Regions from separate parts of the Alteromonas sp. W12 genome, predicted to be linked through region 4. Evidence: predicted binding sites of a transcription regulator. Region 4 holds the regulator's gene; each other region holds the start of a gene.

Region 1 (5,514 bases), on a different contig from region 4:
GAATTTCTTCATAGCTGTAGGCGTGTAGCTTGTGGTACACCGCCATGGCATCGTCGTCAAACACGCGTTTACCAATTAATGACGCATCAAGCTTTTCAATTGGTGTAAGTCGACGAATATGCTTATCTAGCCACTCTTTATAAGGGTGACGTGCTTTTAAGTCTTCATCAATTTCAGTAGAGCGCCAGATTTTGCCTGTGTATGTGTCTACAGCAAGCATTTCACCTGGGCCTACACGGCCTTTTTCAATTACGTCAGCTTGCTCGTAATCCCAGATACCTACTTCTGAGGCTAGGGTAATGAAACCGTTCTTAGTAATAACGTAACGAGCAGGACGTAGACCATTTCTATCAAGGTTACAGGCAACGTGGCGACCGTTAGTTAAAACGATACCCGCTGGGCCATCCCATGGTTCCATGTGCATAGAGTTGAACTCGTAAAATGCACGAAGATCATCGTCCATGGTCTTGTTGTTTTGATAGGCGGGTGGAACAAGTAACCGCATAGCACGGAATAAATCCATACCGCCGGCTAAGAATAGCTCCAGCATGTTATCCAGCGAGGATGAGTCCGATCCTTCAGTATTAACGAAAGGGGCTGCATCTTTAAGATCTGGAATAAGTGGCGTTGCGAATTTAGCAGCACGTGCCATGGCCCAGTCGCGGTTTCCTTTAATGGTGTTAATTTCACCGTTGTGCGCAAGGAAGCGGAAAGGCTGAGCAAGCGGCCAGCGTGGTAGTGTATTTGTTGAAAAGCGTTGGTGGAAAACGCAAATTGCGCTTTGCATACGCTCATCGGCAAGATCGTGATAAAAGGCGGGTAAATCTTTTGGCATTACCAAGCCTTTGTAGATCGTTACCAAGCCCGACAAACAAGCTACGTAAAAATCGGGATCTTTCTCAAGACGTTTTTCAGCGCGGCGGCGGATCATATACAAACGACGCTCAAGGTCGCGTTTTCTCCAACCTGCTGGCGCGTTCACAAATACCTGTTCAATTTGTGGAACACCCGTTAGCGCTAATTCACCCAGTACTGAGTGGTCGACAGGCACTTCGCGCCAACCCACTACTGAAAGTGTTTCTTTTTCTAGTTCTTCATTAAGTACTTCACGCGCGGCTTGCGCAAGTACCGGGTCCTGACTTAAGAAAATCATGCCCACGCCGTATTTTTTGCTGAGTTTCCAGCCATTTTCTTCGGCGATTGCATGGAAGAACGCATCCGGTTTCTGTAGTAATAAACCACAGCCGTCACCGGTTTTCCCGTCGGCGGCGATACCGCCACGATGCTGCATACGGTCAAGACCGTGTATTGCAGTAGTTACCAATTCATGACTGGCTTCCCCATGAGTGTGAGCGATTAAGCCAAACCCACAGTTGTCCCGGGAATCATTGGGATTATATAAACTCATCTCTTAACTCCTTCAACCTTTTGACTGGGCAAGGTATGCGTTGCGTGTAGATGCGCCTAGGTTTGCGTATCACAACATTATTAGACGTCTTTTATGCCTGCGAGCGGTATTGCTCGCGGCGTGCGCCTTTCTTGTCGTTATTTTATTATTAGAGGATTCCAGTCGTTTCCGCATTTTTATGCATTATTGCGATGCGGGCCGTACAAAATACCCACATTAAAAACTAAAATCAAACGCTAAAAGTATAAGCTTTATAGTGAATTAGTATAAATATAATTAAATGTATATTAATCAGTTGTTTACGTGGCGTCATTTATGTTTGTAACAAAAATGTTATCAGTATTGCAAAGTGAATAACTCACCCCTTATAAATGATATTACTTCTCATTTGCGTTTTATTAATGAATAAATATGCTTTGAAATTGATGTTTTATGTTGTCAATAGCGGTTTGCGGTGTATTTTTATTAATTTGTAAAGCTATGGTTCCACTAATATAAGTAGTTTGCTATATTGGTTGAAAATTAACCACAGGTAAGGCTCGTGGTGCGCTGAAGGATGTTGATAGAGAGCCCTGTGTGTGAATTGAGTGTACGCTTATGTGGAAGGCGAAGAATAAAAATTCACTGTGGTGGCGTGCTGTTAAGACAATAAGGATTATTGTATGAATACACTACATGCTTCACCACGGCCTTTATTTAGTATAGATGATCATATTCTAACTGGCGACAATATCACCTTCAGGCTTTCTCCCAACACATCTGGGCGATTTCAATCAGGATCTCCCGATACTATTGTTATTCATTTTACCGCCGGTAGTAGCCTTTCATCTTCGGTGAATGTCTTGACCAATGCCGATAGCGGTGTGTCAGCTCACTTTGCCGTTGGACGCAATGGTGACATTGTTCAAATGCTTCCGACTAATAAAATAGCGTGGCACGCAGGAGAAAGTTATTACGAGGGGCGTAGTGGCTTGAATCAGTACTCTATCGGCATTGAATTAGACAATGCCGGCCAGCTTAAGGCTAGAGGAGACGGCACCTTTGAAAGTTGGTTTGGCGAAATTTTTGGCGAGAATGAAGTATTAGCTGCCCAGCACATTAACCAACAGTCTATGGGCTATTGGCACAAGTACACCGACGTACAAATTGTTAGGACGCTATCGCTGTGTAAAGCGTTGTGTAGCCACTACAACATCTCTACTATCGTCGGGCATGAAGAAATAGCGCCGTCACGAAAGGTCGATCCTGGCCCCGCTTTTCCCCTTCAAAGACTCAAAGCCGCTGTTTTGCAAAGTGATAGTGAAACGTGGGCAACTGAGTCAAGTGATTCGAATTCACAGCGAGAGGCGCATGACCAAATTCAGCGGGATCTCGCTAGCCCTGTAAAGCGGGTGGCCAATGTAAGTGCCAATTCGCTGAATGTGAGAAAAGGGCCAGATGTTTCGTACCCAACTGTCGAGAACGGTTTGAATAAGGGCGAAGTGCTAAAAATACTGGAAAAGCGAGGGGAGTGGGCGAAAGTGTCTTACACGAAGGTGGGATGGGTGAATACCAAATACATTAATGAAATTACTGAAAAGTCGCCTTTCAAATCCTAATTCTGAGCAGGGCCACAGAGTTATGCTTTGACAAACCGCATTCCCGAAAAGAGGAAAGCCTGATAGGATAACCGCAAAATAAGCTTAAATTAGACGTACATGCATTCAGATTCACCAAACGATTCTTGGGCAATTCGCTTTGCCCAATTTGTTCAGCGTTTTGGCACTCTAAAGCTCAGCATATTGTTTGTTGTTCTTTCGCTTGTGTTTACGCTAGGGGGCTCATACGTAATTCGCGTGAGCATGGGAAGCCAGGTTCAGCCCGATGACTTCATCAGTGCTGTAGTACTGACCATGTTATCTGCGCCTTGGGTACTTTATTTCTTTAGTGAGTTAATCAAGCAATTAGAAAACTCACGTACCAACTTAAAGGAAGTGGTAAGCCAGTTAGAAAGTTTGCGTGAAGAAGATGTCTTTCTTAACCGCGAACTTCAAAGCAACATCAGACAGCTTAATCACGAGATAGAGCAGCGCAAGCAAGCACAAGAAGAGCGTGAGGCGCTGTTTAAAGACTTAGAAAAAGAAATTCAGGATAAATCAGAACAAGAAGCACAAGCACGCCGCTTATCAACCTTGTTACGTTCAATCATCGATGCCTCGCCAGACTTAATATATTACCGAAATGAAGAAGGCAGGTTTGCTGGTTGTAACCGTATAGCGGAGCTTATGACGGGCAAAACCGAGCAAGAGCTGCTTGGCTTAACGCCAAAAGACGTATATGAGGAAGAGCTTGCCCGCCAAATTGTAGCGAGTGATCACGAAGTTCTAGAAACCAACGCCAGTATCACAGAAGAGCTGTGGCTTCGCTTTGCTGATGGACGTCGTCGTTACTTCGAAATGAAGCGTGTACCTTTCTTCGACAAAGATGGTAATCGCCTTGGCTTGTTGTCGTTCGGTCGAGACATGACTGAACGTAAGCAGGCTGAAAATGCTGCTGCAAAAGCAAGTACCGACAAAACTCGCTTTATCGCAACCATAAGTCATGAGCTACGCACACCGCTAAACGGTATTGTGGGCTTAAGCCGTATGCTGCGTGATACCGAGTTGAGTGAAGAACAATTTAACTGGGTAAGTACGATATACGCCAGCGCTATAACATTAGGTAATATTTTTAACGATATTATCGACCTTGATAAGTTAGACAGAGATAAGCTTGAGCTGAGTCTAAAAACCATATCGTTGAAAGACTTTACCGAAGAACTTAGCAGCATTATTCGTCTACTTGCAGCCGACAAACAGCTAGAGCTTAAAACGACAATTAACGAGCCGCTTCCCCGCCTTGTTGAAATAGATGGTACGCGCCTTCGTCAGATATTGTGGAACATCTTGTTTAACGCAGTGAAGTTCACACAAAAAGGGCACGTGAGCCTCACGGTTTCATCGACCAAACCCGATGGTGATAAGGCGTACGTAACGTTTGTGATCGAAGACACGGGCGTAGGTATTCCTGAAAGCGAAATTGATAAGATTTTTGCCATGTACTATCAGGTTGATCACCCTGACCACCAATCGGCCACAGGTACCGGTATTGGATTGGCAATTTGTAAGCAAATGGTCGACTTGATGAAAGGTGAAATTCACGTTTCAAGTAAAGTGGGTAAAGGCACCCGTTTTGAAATTGTGTTGCCTGTTCAAATTTCTAATAGCCCGATGAAAGTCGCGCAGCTTCAAGTGACAGGGCTCAATATCTTGTTAGTAGAAGATATTGAATTGAACGTAATGGTCGCTAAAGCCTTGCTCGAGAAGCTTGGCCAGAAAGTCGATGTAGCAATGACCGGTCAAGAAGCCATAGACAAAGTCAGGGAAAACCAATACGACCTTATCTTGCTTGATATTCAATTGCCTGACATGACAGGATTCGATGTGGCAAGTACGATTATTGAAGAAGATCTGGTTATGCAAACGCCTATCGTGGCGCTAACAGCAAACGTCATTAAAAAGCGTGATGAATACTTAGAAAACGGTATGGATGACGTTATTGCGAAGCCGATTAAAAAATCTCGCGTTATCGAGGTGTTTAACGAGCTGTTCCATGCACCACCTGCACCGCTTGAAATTGATGGCGAAGTAGAGCGCCCTGAACCTAACAAAACATTAAGTAACATTTTAGATATGGACTTGTTACAGATGTTAGTTGATACCATAGGGGATGAAATGGTGCGCGCTAGCGTGAAAGTATTCCAAGAAAAAATGCCTGAATACATGGAAATACTGCAGCTAAGCTTAAGTGCGGACGAAAAGTCAGAAGTGTGCTCACAGGCTCACAAAATTAAAGGCGCCGCTGGCTCTGTTGGTTTGGCTCGTGTACAGCGTATTGCTAATCAAATTCAACAGGGCGACCACCCTACATGGTGGGAGAACGTGCATGATTGGGTGGAAGAGTTACAAATGGCGGTTCAGCACGACATGAAGGCACTACACGATTGGCTGAATGAACAGCAGGTTGATGACTAGTTAGCATAACGCGCTCTTTAATAGGAAACGTAAAAAAGAGGGCTTGCCCTCTTT
Region 2 (5,514 bases), on a different contig from region 4:
ATCATCTCGCTCTGCATCAGCTGGCTGATAAATGTGGCCAGGTGTTACCGTAGCAATAGGGTTGTAAACGCCCGACCCCGGTGAGGTTTCAGAAATTTGATATCCCGCAATTTGTTGATAACCCCAAATTGCTTCTGAGTTTGCGTCTTTCTTACTATAATCGAGGCGAAGCAATGCAGTAACATCGTCTGAGAATTCGTATTTAGTCGTGTTACGTAAGTAGAATTGGTTTTTCTCGCGTAAATCGTCTGACGAGCCCGGCAAGAAATGGTTTTCGATCATGCCGTCATGACGGTCGTGACTCATGACAAAGCGCGTAGCGGCCTTATCACTAAGCGGCAGGTTTAAAATAGCTTCATAGGCCGAACGGTCATAGCTACCATGAGTAAGTTTCACAGAACCACTGGTATAGCCAAGTTCAGGCTGCTTTGAAATAACGTTGATACTACCTGCAAATGTATTTCTTCCATACAATGTTCCCTGCGGCCCGCGCAGTACTTCAATGCGCTCAATATCAACGTAAGCCCCTAAGCCACCGGTGGTCGTTGGCACATAAATACCATCCTGGAAAATACCAACAACTTGTTCAGCAATACCTGTACCGGCCACGCCAACTTCGTTGGTACGAGCACCACGCATAGCGGGACGAACTTCACCACCTGAGCTGCCTATTCTTAACCCGGGAACAACGTTTTCAAGACCACTAATATTTTCAATGCCGTTACGCAAAATATCATCTGCACCTAACGCGCTCACAGAAGACGATACTTCCTGCAAATCTTGAGATTGTCGGTTTGCTGTTACTTCAATACGTTCAACGCCCGCTGCTTTAGCTTCGCTGTCAGGGGTTTCTTGTTGGGCGCTAGCGCAAAAACTAACGCTGATTAGAAGTGCACTTTGAATAGCGCGGGAGAGGTATGTTGTATGGTACTTTCGTTGGTCTTGCTTCATCGTGATAGTTCCCGGATTAATAAAACCTTATCTGCAGTAACCTGTTAGTGCCCTGCGTTTATCAAGCCTTTGATGACCCTGCCTGTGACAACATCATACTAGGTTGTTTAATTCTTGGTCTAAACAAACATACAACCCAATTTACTTCGAAGTCAATAAAAATGTTCAAAGATTGTTAATTCATGAATTTTAATTTTTTGTTTAAATACATTGAGAACAAATAAACCCATGCAATAAAAGGCTTTATTTAAAAACAATGAGCTTTAGCAATGACAGTAAAAACAAGATTTCGAAGTATAAATATAGACTTCAAGTCAAAAATGACTGGTAGGATCTGCATAGAAAAATGGCACTCGAATGGATAGAAACCGAATGCTGATGCATGAGTTAAGCATTAGTGAAGAAAGGTAAGAAAGTGCACTTGAGATAGCTTGGGTTATCAGAAAGCCCACCTAGCAAAAACGGACGTTTTGCTAGGTAGCTTCGAGGGAAAATGACGTCAGTCAGTACACCAATTTCAGGTATAAAGCCTTTGGTATTGTTCGATTAACTGTAGGTGGTAGTGCGCGATAAGATATCTAACCCTTGCTGTTTTAACCAATAAGGCACATCCATCAACACCCAGTTTTCCAGTAATTTATCCCCTTTGCGATAGTACACATCAACCACTCGCATGTCGGCACGAATACCCGACGCCGGCATGCCGAACAAGCCGCCACCAGCCGTATTCGATAGGTTCGGCCAGCCAAAGAAACAGGCAAAATTGCCTTCACTAAAGCGCGCCACATGACCATTAAACACTTTATCTTTCAGACCTTTACGAAAAGGAAATTGATGTTGCTGCTGGTAACGTTCGATAGTAAATGTAGCCCCTATTCCCGCTGGGCCATACCACACCATATCTTCACTCCAGCATTTGGCGAGAAGCTCTGGAGGACAGTTGTCGTTACCCGATTTATTTAAAGAATCTAGGTCTTTTACCATTTCCTCAACCAGCTCAATGGTCTTTTTAGACTCCTGAGGATCTTGCTCTTCAAACAGTAAACCGTTGTGATCACATGGCCCTGGATAAACAAACGTATGGCCTGTTTCTACGGGCAAAGGATTAAGCCCAACTTGCTGCATTAGTGCAATTAAGTCGAAGAAAATAGCGTGGCTAACTATCTTATCTTCACGTACTTCAAAAAACTCGGCATACCGTAAAAAAGCCAGTTTCCCCGTACTTCTAATACCAAGAAAAGGCTTGTCGAACAGTCCAGCAAAGTGACCCATCGACATAACCCACTTGCCTTCGCCGGCGCTGTTATCTCCCGCCATGAATACGTCCTCACGGCGCTTCATACGCGTAAAACTCTGTTTTAACGGCTCCCACAACTCTTTCACTAATTCTGCTGGAGTCGAACATTTATCAAACGGATAGCAGGCATAAATCTTTGCATTTTCATAAACATACGATTTCACTACGCCTTTAACATCACTTGCCTCACCTTTGTCAAAAGCGGCTTGATAGGATCTGACAACGGCTTTTTCGCTATTAAAACTCATGACTTACGCCTCTTTGTTTAAAAAATTGTTAATACTGGCCTGAAATAATTAATGACTTCGAAGTCATTATGTATTAGGTTGAATATTATTGTAAATAGAAAGCGCGCTTATTAAGCAGGCAGAGTAAAGAATATGACTGAAAATTTTGGCGTTTTAAACTGGTCTATCTTAGGCGGGTACATCATTGCGAACCTGTTGCTAGGTTTGGTGATTGGTAAAAATATAAAAAATTCCGACGATTTTTATCTCGGTCAAAAACAAACTCCGTGGTGGGCAATAGGCATTTCGGTTATTGCCACTTACGTTAGCGCCATGACGTTTCTTGGGGCACCAGCCTGGGCTTATTCAGAGGGGCTATCCGTTATAGCACTTCATTTGAACTACCCTCTCGTCATCATGGCTGTAATCATATTCTTTTTCCCATTCTTCTATAACGCGGGTGTCGCGTCCATTTACGATTACCAAGAACGGCGTTTCGGCAAGCGTGCCCGCGCCATGGTATCCAGCATTTTTATGCTAAGCCAAATCATGAGCTCAGCAGCTATTCTTTATGCTACCTCTCTTGTGTTGTCGTTCATTACTGGCGTACCTGTAGTGTGGTCTATCGTTATAGTTACTGCCATAGCGCTTATCTACACCATGATGGGCGGCATTACAGCCGTAATTTGGACTGACGTTATTCAGTCAGTGATCTTATTTGTGGGCGCGGGCATCATTATGTACGCCCTGCTTGAAAGCGGCGACACTACGCTATCTTCATCAATGAGCGAGCTTAAAGCTCAGGGTAAATTAAACCCACTTAATTGGGACTTCGACTTTACTGAAGAAACTACAGTGTGGAGCGGCATTATTGCTATGACGCTGTACCACATCACCGTTTACGGCACCAACCAAATGATGGTGCAGCGAACGCTGGCTGCCAAGAATATTGGTGACGCCAAAAAATCTTATTTATTAATGGGTTTCTGCGCGTTCTTCATCTACTTCTTCTTCATTGTACTTGGCGTGTTGTTCTACGACTTTTATCAAGGCAAAACCTTCGAAAACAGCAACACAATCATTTTGCAGTTCGCAACCGATTACGGCTTGCCGGGTTTAATGGGTATCATTGCAGCCGCGGTTATGGCCGCTTCCATGTCTAGCCTAGACTCCTCATTTAACTCGCTATCGACAGTGGCAACTATCGATTTCTACATCAAATACTTCAAGAAAGACGCGTCGGACGCCCATTACCTTAAGGCTTCACGTATTTTTACCTTGTTCTTCGCTGTACTTATTATTTTTCCAGCAATTGGCTACCACCTATTCAGCGAAGGCTCAATTTTAGAAATTTTGTCTAAAGTAGGCTCCTATTTTGTAGGTGCGCAAATGGGCATGTTCTTCTTAGGATTTTTCTCTAAGCAAACAACCGAAAATGGCCTGATCATTGGCACATTGAGCGGCTTTATTGTTGTGACTTTAGTGGCCTTAAATACAGATATCGCGTGGCCTTGGTACTGCATCATAGGTGCAAGTGCCAACATTGTGGTGTCTATGATTGCTAGTCGCCTTATCGATGGCGTTCAAACCGAATACAACGCTTATACCATTAAAGGGCAGCAGCAACACTTCGCGCGCGAAGGTCTCGATGAGAAAGAGCAAGGATGGTATCGCGTACCCGGCCGCGTAGACCCAATCAACTACATATTGTTTGGGTTCTTCTTACTCACACTCGTGTTCTTATTTTCAATTCAATTTATGTTTTAAAAGCCAAACTCAGCGCTTTTGAGGGAGATTCTATGAGCGAAACATCCATAGCAAAAACGGTGTATTGGCAGCCTCTGCATGACATGCTGGACCCTGCACGAAGTAAAACGCAAACCTTGGCGGGTTTCGATGAAGAGTTTGTCGACTTAGCAGACTATATTTTGCGCATTACCCATCGTATTTGGGAGCAGAAAAATATTGGCGCTTGCTACGATTATTATGCTGACTACTGCCCGGTACATACGCTTGGCGGTTATGCCGACAGTGTTGATGTGGTGGTTCAAAACACGTTAAAAACCATTGCCGCCTTCCCTGACAGGTCGCTTATAGGTGAAGACGTTATTTACCGTGAAGAAGCCAACGATGTGTATTATTCGTCGCACCGTATCACCAGTATTATGACCAATAAAGGCCCCTCTGAATTTGGCGCGCCAACAGGCAAAACCGGGCGTGTTACCACCATTGCAGACTGCATGTGCAGAGACAATAAGATTTTTTACGAATGGTTAATGCGAGACAATAGCTTTCTTATCGCTCAGCTTGGTATTGAGCTAGACGATGCAGCAGCGTTTCAAGCCAAGTTTCCTGTTTCGAGCACGTTTACCCAATGGCTAAATGAAGAGTACGCGCGAACATGTGCTAACGAGGCATCGCGCTGGGAAGCATTGCCAGAGCAAGACAAGCCGTGGGGCGACTTTGCCAAATCATGGGCCGACCAAATCTTCAATAAGCGCATGTTCAATAAGCTCTCTGACTTTTATAAACCTAATGCTTCAGTGCAGTGGCCGGGCGGACGCCAAGCCACTGGCAATGCAGCTATTGGCGGCATGTTCATTAAGTACTTGGCCAGTTGCCCAGACGCCAACATGGTAGTAGATCACATTTGCGTTACCCATTACGACGACAATCGCGTGAACATTGCGCTTAGGTGGGGCCTGGCGGGTCATTACAATGCTACACAAAGCAAATATGCGCAGTTTAATCAGCAACCCCATTACATTTTAGGGGCAACTCACTTTGAGATTGAAGACGGTGTAATAGCCAAGGAGTTTACGGTGTTTGACGAAGTAGCAGCGTTGGCAAACCTTATGCGCAAACTACCACAAGCGACGGAGGCATAAGCATGTTAAGCACAATTCAGCAGTTGCTAGAAAAACAAGACACACAAACACTTACCGCTGCCTTGCTTCATTCAAGCCGCTGGCTTTTAGGAGAAAGACTGCACTACGGGCCAATTCAGCAACGGGGTTTAATGGCTAATTGGCTTGATAT
Region 3 (5,514 bases), on a different contig from region 4:
GTGAAGCAAGCATGTCAGTCACATCAATGATGCCAGGAGTAGCAAAACCTTTGTTCTCATCTTTTTGTTCAAGGCGAACCAGTACTTTACCACCAAGGTTTTCAAGCTCTTGCTGTGCTTTTACCATCAGTGCAGCGGCATTGCTTGAGATCATTGCGCCCATAAATGGTTGATCTTCAGCGTCATAATCACCCACCTTAATATTCTTGGTCACTTCGATTAAGCGAGCAAGGATTGCATCACCCTGTGCATCGGCTGGTAAGAATAGGCGACGTGCACACGTACAGCGCTGACCGGACGTAATGAAAGCAGATTGAACGATGTCATGTACGGCAGCATCAACATCAGCCACATCTTTAACAATGAGTGGGTTGTTACCACCCATTTCAAGAGCCAAAATTTTACCTGGGTGACCTGCGAACTGCTCGTGCAAGATTTTTCCTGTGCGTGAGCTACCCGTAAAGAAAAGACCATCGATATCGTTATGCGACGCCAATGCCTTACCTGTTTCAACTTCACCTTGTACTAGGTTGAGTACACCCGCTGGCAGGCCAGCAGCATCCCATAGCTTCACCATTTCTTGTGCAACCATAGGCGTCAAATCGCTTGGTTTAAACACAACCGTGTTACCTGCAATAAGGGCTGGAACAATGTGTCCGTTTGGCAGGTGGCCAGGGAAGTTGTATGGGCCAAATACAGCAACAACGCCGTGAGGCTTGTGTCGAATGAAGGCTTTACCTACAGGCATTGGGTTTTCAACGTTACCCGTGCGTTCAAAATAGGCTTTTTCAGAAATACCAATTTTGCCCATCATGGCGCCAACTTCAGTGGCAGTTTCCCATTCTGGCTTACCCGTTTCTTTAGCCATAACTTTGGCAAGGTGCGCTTTAGCTTCTTCTAGTTTAGTGCCATAAACCTTAATAATCTCAAGACGCTCTTCAACGGTTTTCATGCTCCATGCTGGAAGTGCAGCTCGAGCAGCGTTAATTGCGTCATCAATTTGAGAGGCTGTCGCAGACTTACCTTCCCAAATTACTTCGTTTTTTGCAGGATCAATTGACGTTAAGTCATGACCTTGTCCGGCAACCCATTCACCGTTGATAAAATGTGTATGTAGCATAGTGGGTGTCCTTTTAATCTCTGAATGTAACGGGGGCGAAGCGTACGTGCTCTCCCTCTTTGACATTCAATGCAGCAGCGGCTTGGCGAGATAGTACGGCAACTTGCTTTTCTTCGCTTACCGTCATCTCGGTGGCAACTGCACGAAAATCAGATACTGATGTATTAATGATGTAGTGCGTTTGCCCTTGGGCAGCAGCGCTATCGTCAATCACTACAGGCAGTTTTAAACTCGACTGAGCCGTGCGGATGTGGCTTAAGTTTGCTTCTACCGTCGGGCCTGCGTCGAAAATGTCTACGTAGCCGCGGCAAGAAAAGCCTTCTTCTTCAAGAAGCTGAAGAGCAGGGCGTGTTTTGTCATGGACTTCGCCAATGACTTCCTGCGCTTCTTTGCTAAGCAGATTTACGTATATCGGGTACTTCGGCATAAGTTCAGCAATAAACACTTTATTACCAATGCCAGTTAAGTAGTCGGCAGTAGGAAAATCCATAGAGAAGAAATGGGTTTCCAACCACTCCCAAAACGGTGAGCGTCCTTCTTCGTCACTCACACCGCGCATTTCAGCAATAACTGTCTCTGAGAAGCGTTCACGGTGCTCCATCATGAACAAGAATCGAACCTTTGAAAGGAAGCGGCCGTTTATGCCGCCGCGGGCTTGTTCGCGAAGAAACAGCGTACATATTTCAGTAACACCGGTGTAGTCATTACAAAACGTTAGAATGTCTACCGTGTTGTGAATGTTAAGCTCGCGCGAGGCGTGCACTACTTTGCTTAGGTGGTAATGATAGAACGCATCGTCTATACCAACAGCCGCTTCAATACCTGTTGTTCCCACTACCTGTCCGGTAGTGGTATCTTCCATTACAAACAAGTATGACTCATCGCCAGGTTCGGTTACGTTTGGTTTGTTAAACGCAGTTTCTGCACGATCAATTTTACGCTGCAGCAACTCGTCGTTGACAGGTAAAGACGTAAAGCCAATACCTGATTCAACGGCGATTTCTTTAAGCGCGTTATAGTCGGCCTTCGTGATAGGGCGAATGATATTCATGTTCGCTACTCGTGTTGTAATTATTCGGCGTTTACAACGGCAGCAACGGCGCGTTCAAAACGTGCAAGACCTTCTTTGATGTCTTCATCAGGAATAACCAGTGAAGGCGCAAAACGAATAACGTTCATGCCAGCAACAAGACACATAAGGTTCTCTTTCGTTGCAGCCATCATGAAGTCACGTGCACGGCCTTGGTATTTCTCATTTAACGCACAACCTAACAGCATGCCTTGACCACGTACTTCTTCAAATACGTTGTACTTTTCATTGATAGCACCTAGTAGTTCACGGAATAGGGCTTCTTTCTTAAGTACACCTTCAAGCACTTCTGGCTGGTTCACGATATCTAACGCTTTTTCCGCAACAGCACAGGCTAGTGGGTTACCACCGTAAGTACTACCGTGGGTACCTGGCTTAAGGTGTGCAGCGATGTCTGCTGTGGTAAGCATGGCACCAATTGGGAAGCCGCCACCAAGAGATTTAGCGGTTGTTAGGATATCAGGTGTTACGCCAAGACCCATGTAGGCATAAAGGTGACCAGTACGACCAACACCCGACTGAACTTCGTCAAAAATAAGTAATGCGTTGTGCTTGTCACAAAGCTCGCGAACGCCTTTTACGAAATCTACATCAGGTGGAATAATACCGCCTTCACCCTGAAGCGGTTCCATCATTACCGCGCAGGTTTTGTCAGAAATTAGCGCTTCAAAGGCAGCCAAATCGTTGTAGTCACAGTGGTCAACAGCGCCTGGCTTAGGACCAAAACCGTCAGAGTAAGCAGCTTGACCACCTACTGTTACGGTAAAGAAGGTACGGCCGTGGAAACCTTTGTTGAAAGCGATGATTTGGTTTTTGTCTTCACCGTGCTTGTCCAGCGCCCAGCGACGAGCTAGCTTCAATGCTGCTTCGTTCGCTTCTGCGCCTGAGTTTGCGAAGTAAACTCTATCTGAAAACGTTGCGTCATTTAGCTTTTTAGCTAAACGAAGGGCTGGCTCGTTAGTGAAAACGTTGCTTAAGTGCCAAAGCTTGCTGCCTTGTTCATTGAGAGCTTTCACAAGCTCTGGGTGACAGTGACCTAAAACGTTAACTGCAATACCGCCTGCAAAGTCGATGTACTCAGCTCCATCTTGATCCCATACGCGTGAACCTTCACCTCGAACAGGTACCATACCTGCTGGGTTATAGTTAGGAACCATTACATCATCAAATGTAGCGCGAGTTACGTTCATCTTTGTTACCTCTGCGTTGGGCGCCAATCACACTGTGTGATTTGGCTTATCGAATCTATGAGCACATTTTAGTACTACTTTGGTCGATAAGCGTTAATTGGGCGCGTAAAAACTAATCGGATTTGTTCAACAGTATGCCATTTTTTTTAACATTTGTCTTCTATGCAAAGGGCTGCAGCCCTTTATTTATAAGGACTGTGGCTTAATTTGCAGGAAAAGTGAATAACTATTAACTACTGGGCTATATCAATTAGTAATAATCAATTTTTGCGCTGAGAAAAGGGCTGCATACGGGTTTTAATGCACTGTGAGGCAATAAAAAAGGGGGGATAGGACTGGAAGCCTTACCTGTTTAATGTCGCTAAAAACGGGCAAGGCATTGAGCAACCGTCAATAATTTGGGGCATCATGCACATGAAATGAAAAAGGTGCATAACGAGTGCATGAATATCCACTAAAAAATTAATGATTCTCTTCGTTTTTCACCAAAGGAAGGGTGAAAATATCAATGGTTTTGAGTTTTTCGAGTGCACCTGCAGGGTAGCGTTGCTCCATGAAAAGCGGCTTTACTTCTTTCATTTCAACAAGCTTCAACTGATGTAACATCCGAATTTGTGTGTAGGTTCGGGCTTGATGAAGTACCTTACTGAGTGTTTTAGGCTGTGCGGGTACTTTATCGGCACACGCTCGCATAGGTTCTGCAATAGGCAAGCGCATTAAATGCATCCACTCCAGAATATCCGCGCTGATTGCATCTGCGAATTCTTGCTGTAGTGCAATAAGGTGGTTGGCTGAAGGAGCCACTTTGAGTAGCGCTTCATGTCGCTTTTGCTCTTTGTCTTTCTGGCATTCTTGCAACAGATGTAGCTGAATTTTATCGAACAGTTTGAAGTAAAGTCTTGTTACGACACAACGCCCCAAATTACTAAGCATCGCAAGGGTATAAGCCTGGTTTTTGTTTAGATCCGTAAGTGCTGCAAGGCGTTTCGCCGTTATGGCAACGCCAGTCGTATAAGGCGTAAGCTTTTGTTTAATTAGCGGGTAAGGGTCGGTAATCTGAGGCATAGCACGCTTTAAGATGAGCGACGGTATCAATGTGCGTAGGTTTTCAATACCCAAAAAGCTCAATGCTGTGCGCAGTGTCTCTACAACAATGATACGCCCACGGGAGTCTTTGCGTCTAAATTGTGGAGTATTCACCACAACGATCAGTTCATCATAAAGCCATGGCATGGTTGCGGCAATTGGCTCTAGTTTCGAAACCGAGCATGCTTTCACGGAAAGTGCATCAAGAAGCTCGCCGATATTTTCGGGCAAGTTAAGTACGTTTTGAACGAGCTCGTCGGTATAGCTTAGCTGCTCTGTTAATTCACCTAGAAGGATCTCGTGAAGATGGTGACTCACTGATTCAAGGTATGACGCTTCGGTTTTCTCTTGAAGGCGCTTGTTTTCAATCGCCACTTTTTCAACGTGCAGTAGCAGCCTGCGCGCATCACCTTGCTCCGATTGCTCGAAGCTTACCTCTCCCACCTTGCGCCTTCCTAGCATTTCCAGCACTCGCTCTGGCGATATGATCATATTTTCAAAACGATCATCTATCGTGGGCGGTGTGGTTGCCCCCATTGTCATATTAAAAGCACTCCTGCTCATAACTTTTTGGTGAACGGCAATATTATCGTACATCAGGGGCCTTTATTACTTTCGCTACGGTAATGATGAAAATGGTAGCTACTGCTTGAAAGCAAGCCTTATTTACCCTGCAACTGTTGATATTGCGTGTGCGATGCTTCGTATAATCTTTATTCAGCGCATTGGCTAAAACGAATTATGAAAAGTTAAACGAAAAATCAGTGAATTGCGAGTAATTCTGGCCTTCAAGCGTAACCTTTTACACTATAAAAGCGTATCGGCATCAAACTCGTATACTTAAATTGATTTAAACTGAAGAAATGCATCCAGTACGCTATGACCGTGTTCGGTAAGCAGTGACTCGGGGTGGTACTGCACGCCCCAAATAGGGTGATGATTATGGGAAATTGCCATGATTTCCTTTGTGCCCTTTGCGGTTTCACACCATGCATCAACACTCAGTGAGGCAGGTAGCGATGCGGGAT
Region 4 (5,514 bases):
AACGAAGTTCACGGTTCTGCATTCTACGATTTCGGTAGCGACAGCTTACGTGGTGACTCACTTGAAGGTGATGATATCAACCTAGGCGCGTATACTGAGAAACGTTACGGCTTCACCGTTGGTGCACCGCTTATCAAAGATAAACTATTTATCTTCGCTGCATACGAAAAACTTGAAGGTGCAAACACCTTTGACCGTGGCGCTATCGGCTCTGGTTCGATTAACGAAGTTAACATTACTCAAGCAGAAGTTGAGCGCATCCAACAGATTTCTCAAGACGTTTACAACTTTGACGCTGGCGGTGTTCCATCAAGCCTTGCTAACGAAGATGAAAAGCTACTTGTTAAGTTAGACTGGAACATCAACGACCAGCATCGTTTAGCGTTTACCTATAACTACAACGACGGTAACAACTTCGCTGAGTCTGATGGCGATTCAAACGAATTTGAATTCCAAAGCCACCTATATGAGCGTGGTGCAGAACTTCAGTCTTTCATCGGTGTACTTTACTCTGACTGGACAGACAAATTCTCAACCGAAATCCGCGTAGCTCGTACAGAGCTTGATAACCTTCAGCGCTCTTTCTATGGCGACGGAACACCAGGTGGCAATGATTTCGGTGAAATTATCATTCGCATGGCTAATGATCCTAATGATGACGCTGATAACCTTTCTGTTTATCTAGGTTCTGATGACAGCCGTCAAGCCAACGACCTAGACTGGGATGCAACTAGCATCATGTTCCGCGGTAACTACTACTTCGATAACGGTCACACGCTAACTTTCGGTTATGAAAACGACAAGCTTGATATCTTCAACCTTTTCGTACAGCACGCCGAAACAACAACTACATTTAACAGCATTGATGACTTCGAAAATGGTGCGAATGCTCGAATTGATTATGGGTATGCTTACTCGGGCAACCTTCTAGATAGAGCTGCTGAGTGGGGCTACACTTCACACTCTACATATGCGCAAGACGAGTTCTACCTAACTGATGACCTGAAAGTAGTTGCTGGTCTTCGTTATGACTGGATTACAACGTCAGACCGCCCTCTAGAGAACGCTGAATTCACCGAATCTTACGGTTATAGCAACAGTGCAAACCTAGACGGTGTAGACCTTCTTCAACCACGTGTTGGTCTTAACTACACGCTAAGCGATAGCACAGAACTACGCGGTGGCTTTGGTCTTTTCTCAGGCGGTAACCCTAATGTTTGGATGACCAACAACTACCAGAACACCAACGTTACTGGTGGTGAAGTACGTGGTGATTACGCAAACATCCTAGATGGCAGCGTAACTTGGGTTAACACTGAAGACGGCGTTACTGCTGGCCCTGGTTACTCAGTACCGTCTGACCTTGATGCTCAGATGGATGCCGGTGTTGGTAGTAACTTTGAACCAAATAACCTTGACCCAGACTTTGAAATGCCTAGCGAGTGGAAAATCTCTGCAGGTATGACGCACATCACAGACGAAGACTACGTATTCAACTTAGATCTATTGGTTAGCATTACGCAAAACCAAGCGATGATTAAATACAAAGGCATAGAACCTGTGGGTCTTACAGAGGAAGGCTATATTGAATATGAAAGAACGGGCTTAGGTTCACTAGAGTTAACTAACTCTGATGAAAGCTCTACTTCTTATTCATTAACAGCGACTATGAACAAGTCTTGGGACAACGGCATCTCAATCGTGGGTGGTTATAACTACAGCCACGCTGAAGACGTTCAGCCTATGACTAGTTCTGTAGCGTTCTCTAACTTCCAGTTCCGTGCATTTACCAACCCAAATGAAGAAGTGTCTTCACTTTCAGATTGGAATATCGCACACCGCTTTACGTTGGACTTCCGCTATACAACTGAGCTTATCGATGGCTACAACACTACGTTCTCTGCATTCGCGGTTGCTCAGTCTGGTAAGCCTTACAGCTTCACTATTTCTGAAGACGAAGTAAATAGCATCTTTAACTTCACACCATACTTGGATTCTAACAACGTACTTCCAATGGGTGCTGAGCGTAACGATGAAGAAAGTCCATGGTGGGCGAAGGTTGACATCGCTGTTCGCCAAGATGTTCCAGCGTTCCACGAAGACCACACCGCACAAGTATTCTTCGTAATCGATAACTTCACGAATATGCTAAACGATGATTGGGGTATCCTAGAAGAGACTTCATTCAACACGGCTGTAGTCGGCACTGCTAATCCAGAGCGCCGTCAAGGTGATGCGTCACTTTGGGAACTACGTGTAGGTGTTAACTACCGCTTCTAAGCTGTAGAAAAACACTAGCTACAAGTTGTAGTGTTAGGTGCCACTCTCCTTAACAGGAAGTGGCACTTTTTTATGCCCGTCATTAATCTCACAATCATGCAATCAAACGATCCTCCGCTTTTTTAATGATCTAACTACGTACATTAGCCGAAGTAATTGACGACAAATTTTTAAATGCTCGCAAGGAGGGCTTATGTCAAAACGTATGCTAATGGTAATGACATCTCACGAAATTATGGGTGATACCGGCAAAAAGACAGGCATGTGGTTGGAAGAGTTTGCTGCGCCGTACTACGCATTTAAAGACCAAGGATATACGATAACTTTGGCGTCACCCATGGGAGGGCAAGTGCCTATCGATCCCAATAGTCTGGCTGACGATGCAATGACCGACGACGCTATGCGATATACGAAAGATGAGCTGGCGCGTAGCGCTATAGCGTCGACTATTCCGCTTGAAGATGTGAGAGCTGAAGAGTTTGACGCGGTGTTCTATCCAGGGGGACACGGTCCGTTGTGGGACCTTTCTGACAATGTGCACTCGATAAAACTAATCGAAGACACTATCGCAGCTAATAAACCCGTTGGGGCAGTATGTCACGCGCCAATTGTGCTTAAAGACGTTAAAACGCCTGATGGCAAATACCTGGTAGAGGGAAAATCTGTTACCGGATTTTCAAACAGTGAAGAAGCTGCAATGAAACTTACAGATGTAGTGCCTTATCTGGTTGAAGATGAACTGGTTAAAAAAGGCGGTAAGTATGAGAGCGCCGACAATTTTGCTGTAAAAGTGTGTACCGACGGATTACTGGTGACGGGACAGAATCCGCCGTCATCAAGACCAGCAGCCGATGCGCTGATTAAACTATTGAGTTAGCGTCAGCGAACAGCAGAATATATAGTGCCCTCAATGAGAGGGCACCGTTTTAAAAGCGTGGCTACCTAAACGTTCTCAAACAGGTCTTCAACACGCTGTCTTAGTTCTTCAATTCTAGACACATCCGCTGGCGCGATGAAAATAGTGTCGTCACCTGCAATGGTGCCCAAAACTCCGTCTTTCTTACTTAATGAGTCAAGCAAGCGCGCAATAAGCTGTGCAGCACCAGGGCTGGTTCTAATGATTACCATTACGTTGTTGTGAACGATATCCAGTACCAGCTGTTTAAGAGGGCTTTTAGCCGTAGGCATACCTAGCTCTGGAGGCAAGCAATACACCATGTCGCCTCTAGCATTGCGGGTTCTTACTGCACCGAACTTGCTTAGCATTCTAGAGATTTTAGATTGGCTGATGTTGTCGAAGCCTTGTGCTTTTAATGCATCAACAATTTCGCCCTGTGAACCGTAACTTTCTGCTTTAAGAATTTCTTTAAAAGCTTTGATGAGTAGCTCTTGTTTTGCGTTTGCCATTAGCGCTCTTTTCTTTTTTGAGGGTTATCGTTAGGAATTATATTTAGTATGCGTATATTGTGCCGTACAGGTAGACTTTGCGCAATTTCTTTGCATAATCATTCATGATAATGAATATCGAGATAAAATCGCCATAAATAACGTTAATAAGACGATCCGGTGATTGAGTTTTCCCCCGCGTTGCATTAGTGTGACGTTCCGTTTAAATACGTGAAGTAATCCCATAGGAGAAATGGTATGAAAGTAGCCGTGTTAGGTGCTGCCGGTGGTATTGGTCAGGCGCTGTCTTTGTTGTTGAAAACACAATTGCCAGCAGGTTCAGATTTAGCGCTTTACGACGTAGCGCCAGTTGTTCCTGGTGTTGCCGTTGATTTGAGCCACATCCCCACTGCGGTAAAAGTAACCGGTCACGGTAAAGATGACCTAGCTGATGCACTAACTGGAGCAGACGTTGTTCTAATTCCAGCGGGTATGCCTCGTAAGCCAGGTATGGATCGTTCTGATCTATTCAACATCAACGCCGGCATTGTTAAAAACCTAATCGAAGGTGTAGCTGATAACTGCCCGAACGCGTGTGTTGGTATCATCACTAACCCAGTTAACACTACTGTTGCTATTGCAGCTGAAACGCTTAAAGCGAAAGGCGTTTACGACAAGAACAAGCTTTTCGGTGTAACGACACTAGACGTTATCCGTGCTGAAACGTTTGTTGCTGAACTTAAAGGTGTAGACGTATCTTCTGTGCACGTACCGGTAATCGGTGGTCACTCTGGTACAACTATTCTTCCTCTACTTTCACAAGTTGAAGGCGTAGAGTTCACAGACGAAGAAGTTGCTAGCCTAACTACTCGTATCCAAAACGCGGGTACTGAAGTTGTTGAAGCTAAAGCGGGCGGCGGTTCTGCAACCCTATCAATGGGTCAAGCAGCGGCACGCTTCTGTCTATCTCTAGTTGCAGCAATGCAAGGTGAGAACGTGGTTGAGTACACTTATGTACAAACTGACGACAGCGACGACGCAGCATTCTTTGCACATCCAGTTCGCCTAGGCGCAAACGGTGTTGAAGAAATCTTGCCATACGGCGAGCTAAGCGCATTTGAAGAAAAAGCGAAAAACGACATGCTTGAAGGCCTACGTGGCGACATCAAGCTAGGCGTAGACTTCGTAAACGGCTAATAGCGCCTGAAGCGGATGTACTAGCATCCGCTAGAAAAGGCTGGATACGTTCTTACGTACCCAGCCTTTTTTGCATTTAAGACATTACAAAAAAAAGCCTGCTCAATGAGCAGGCTTTTCATTATAACGTTACGCGTTCATTGGGCTCTAGCCTGTATTACGCATACCAATTGCAATACCCGCGATGGTAACCATCATGGCACGCTCTAGGCTGGTGTTTTGTGCATCGTCACCGGCTTTACGGATACGATCCAGAAGCTCAATTTGCAGGTAGTGAAGGGGCTGAAGATATGCTGCGCGGATCTCCATAGACTCTTTACCCTGCGGGTCGTTTTTCATGATGTCGCCGTCACCGGTTATTGCCAACAGCGACGAGATGCTTTCTTTAAGCTCGCTACGCAATGCTTCTCCAAAGTGTTTAAGCTCTTTGGGTACCAAGCGCTCATCATAAGCTTCACTGATACGCGGATCGGCTTTATGGAACACCATGTCCAGCATTGAAAGACGTGAACGATAGAACGGCCATTCGCTGAACATCTCGTTAACCACTTTTTCATTTTCCGGTGTCTTCACGCTATCGATAGCGCGCATAACGCCTAACCAACTTGGCAGAACCAAACGGGTTTGTGCCCAGGCAAATATCCATGGAAT

The links. The regulator ArgR, encoded in region 4, controls arginine synthesis, uptake and breakdown. The targets are predictions, from matches to a motif close to ANTGAATANNTATTCANT.
Region 1: AWH61_RS08825 (N-acetylmuramoyl-L-alanine amidase) is a predicted target of ArgR. The motif match lies at 1,809-1,826, and genes of this name have one in related genera.
Region 2: AWH61_RS08175 (ester cyclase) is a predicted target of ArgR. The motif match lies at 2,547-2,564, and genes of this name have one in related genera.
Region 3: AWH61_RS17400 (aspartate aminotransferase family protein) is a predicted target of ArgR. The motif match lies at 3,618-3,635, and genes of this name have one in related genera.

The regions. Positions count from the first base shown of each region.
Region 1 covers NZ_LQXH01000007.1:283,205-288,718, forward strand. The annotation lists gene gltB (glutamate synthase large subunit) at 1-1,408, opposite strand, end outside; gene AWH61_RS08825 (N-acetylmuramoyl-L-alanine amidase) at 2,071-3,006, shown strand; gene arcB (aerobic respiration two-component sensor histidine kinase ArcB) at 3,106-5,460, shown strand.
Region 2 covers NZ_LQXH01000007.1:118,844-124,357, reverse strand. The annotation lists gene AWH61_RS08180 (TonB-dependent receptor) at 1-951, opposite strand, end outside; gene AWH61_RS08175 (ester cyclase) at 1,498-2,496, opposite strand; gene AWH61_RS08170 (sodium:solute symporter family protein) at 2,629-4,242, shown strand; gene AWH61_RS08165 (nuclear transport factor 2 family protein) at 4,275-5,363, shown strand; gene AWH61_RS08160 (nuclear transport factor 2 family protein) at 5,366-5,514, shown strand, end outside.
Region 3 covers NZ_LQXH01000011.1:141,016-146,529, reverse strand. The annotation lists gene astD (succinylglutamate-semialdehyde dehydrogenase) at 1-1,120, opposite strand, end outside; gene astA (arginine N-succinyltransferase) at 1,134-2,171, opposite strand; gene AWH61_RS17400 (aspartate aminotransferase family protein) at 2,192-3,400, opposite strand; gene AWH61_RS17395 (HDOD domain-containing protein) at 3,863-5,029, opposite strand; gene AWH61_RS17390 (anthranilate synthase component II) at 5,327-5,514, opposite strand, start outside.
Region 4 covers NZ_LQXH01000013.1:114,756-120,269, reverse strand. The annotation lists gene AWH61_RS19070 (TonB-dependent receptor) at 1-2,280, shown strand, start outside; gene AWH61_RS19065 (type 1 glutamine amidotransferase domain-containing protein) at 2,474-3,157, shown strand; gene argR (transcriptional regulator ArgR) at 3,223-3,687, opposite strand; gene mdh (malate dehydrogenase) at 3,925-4,863, shown strand; gene ppc (phosphoenolpyruvate carboxylase) at 5,011-5,514, opposite strand, start outside.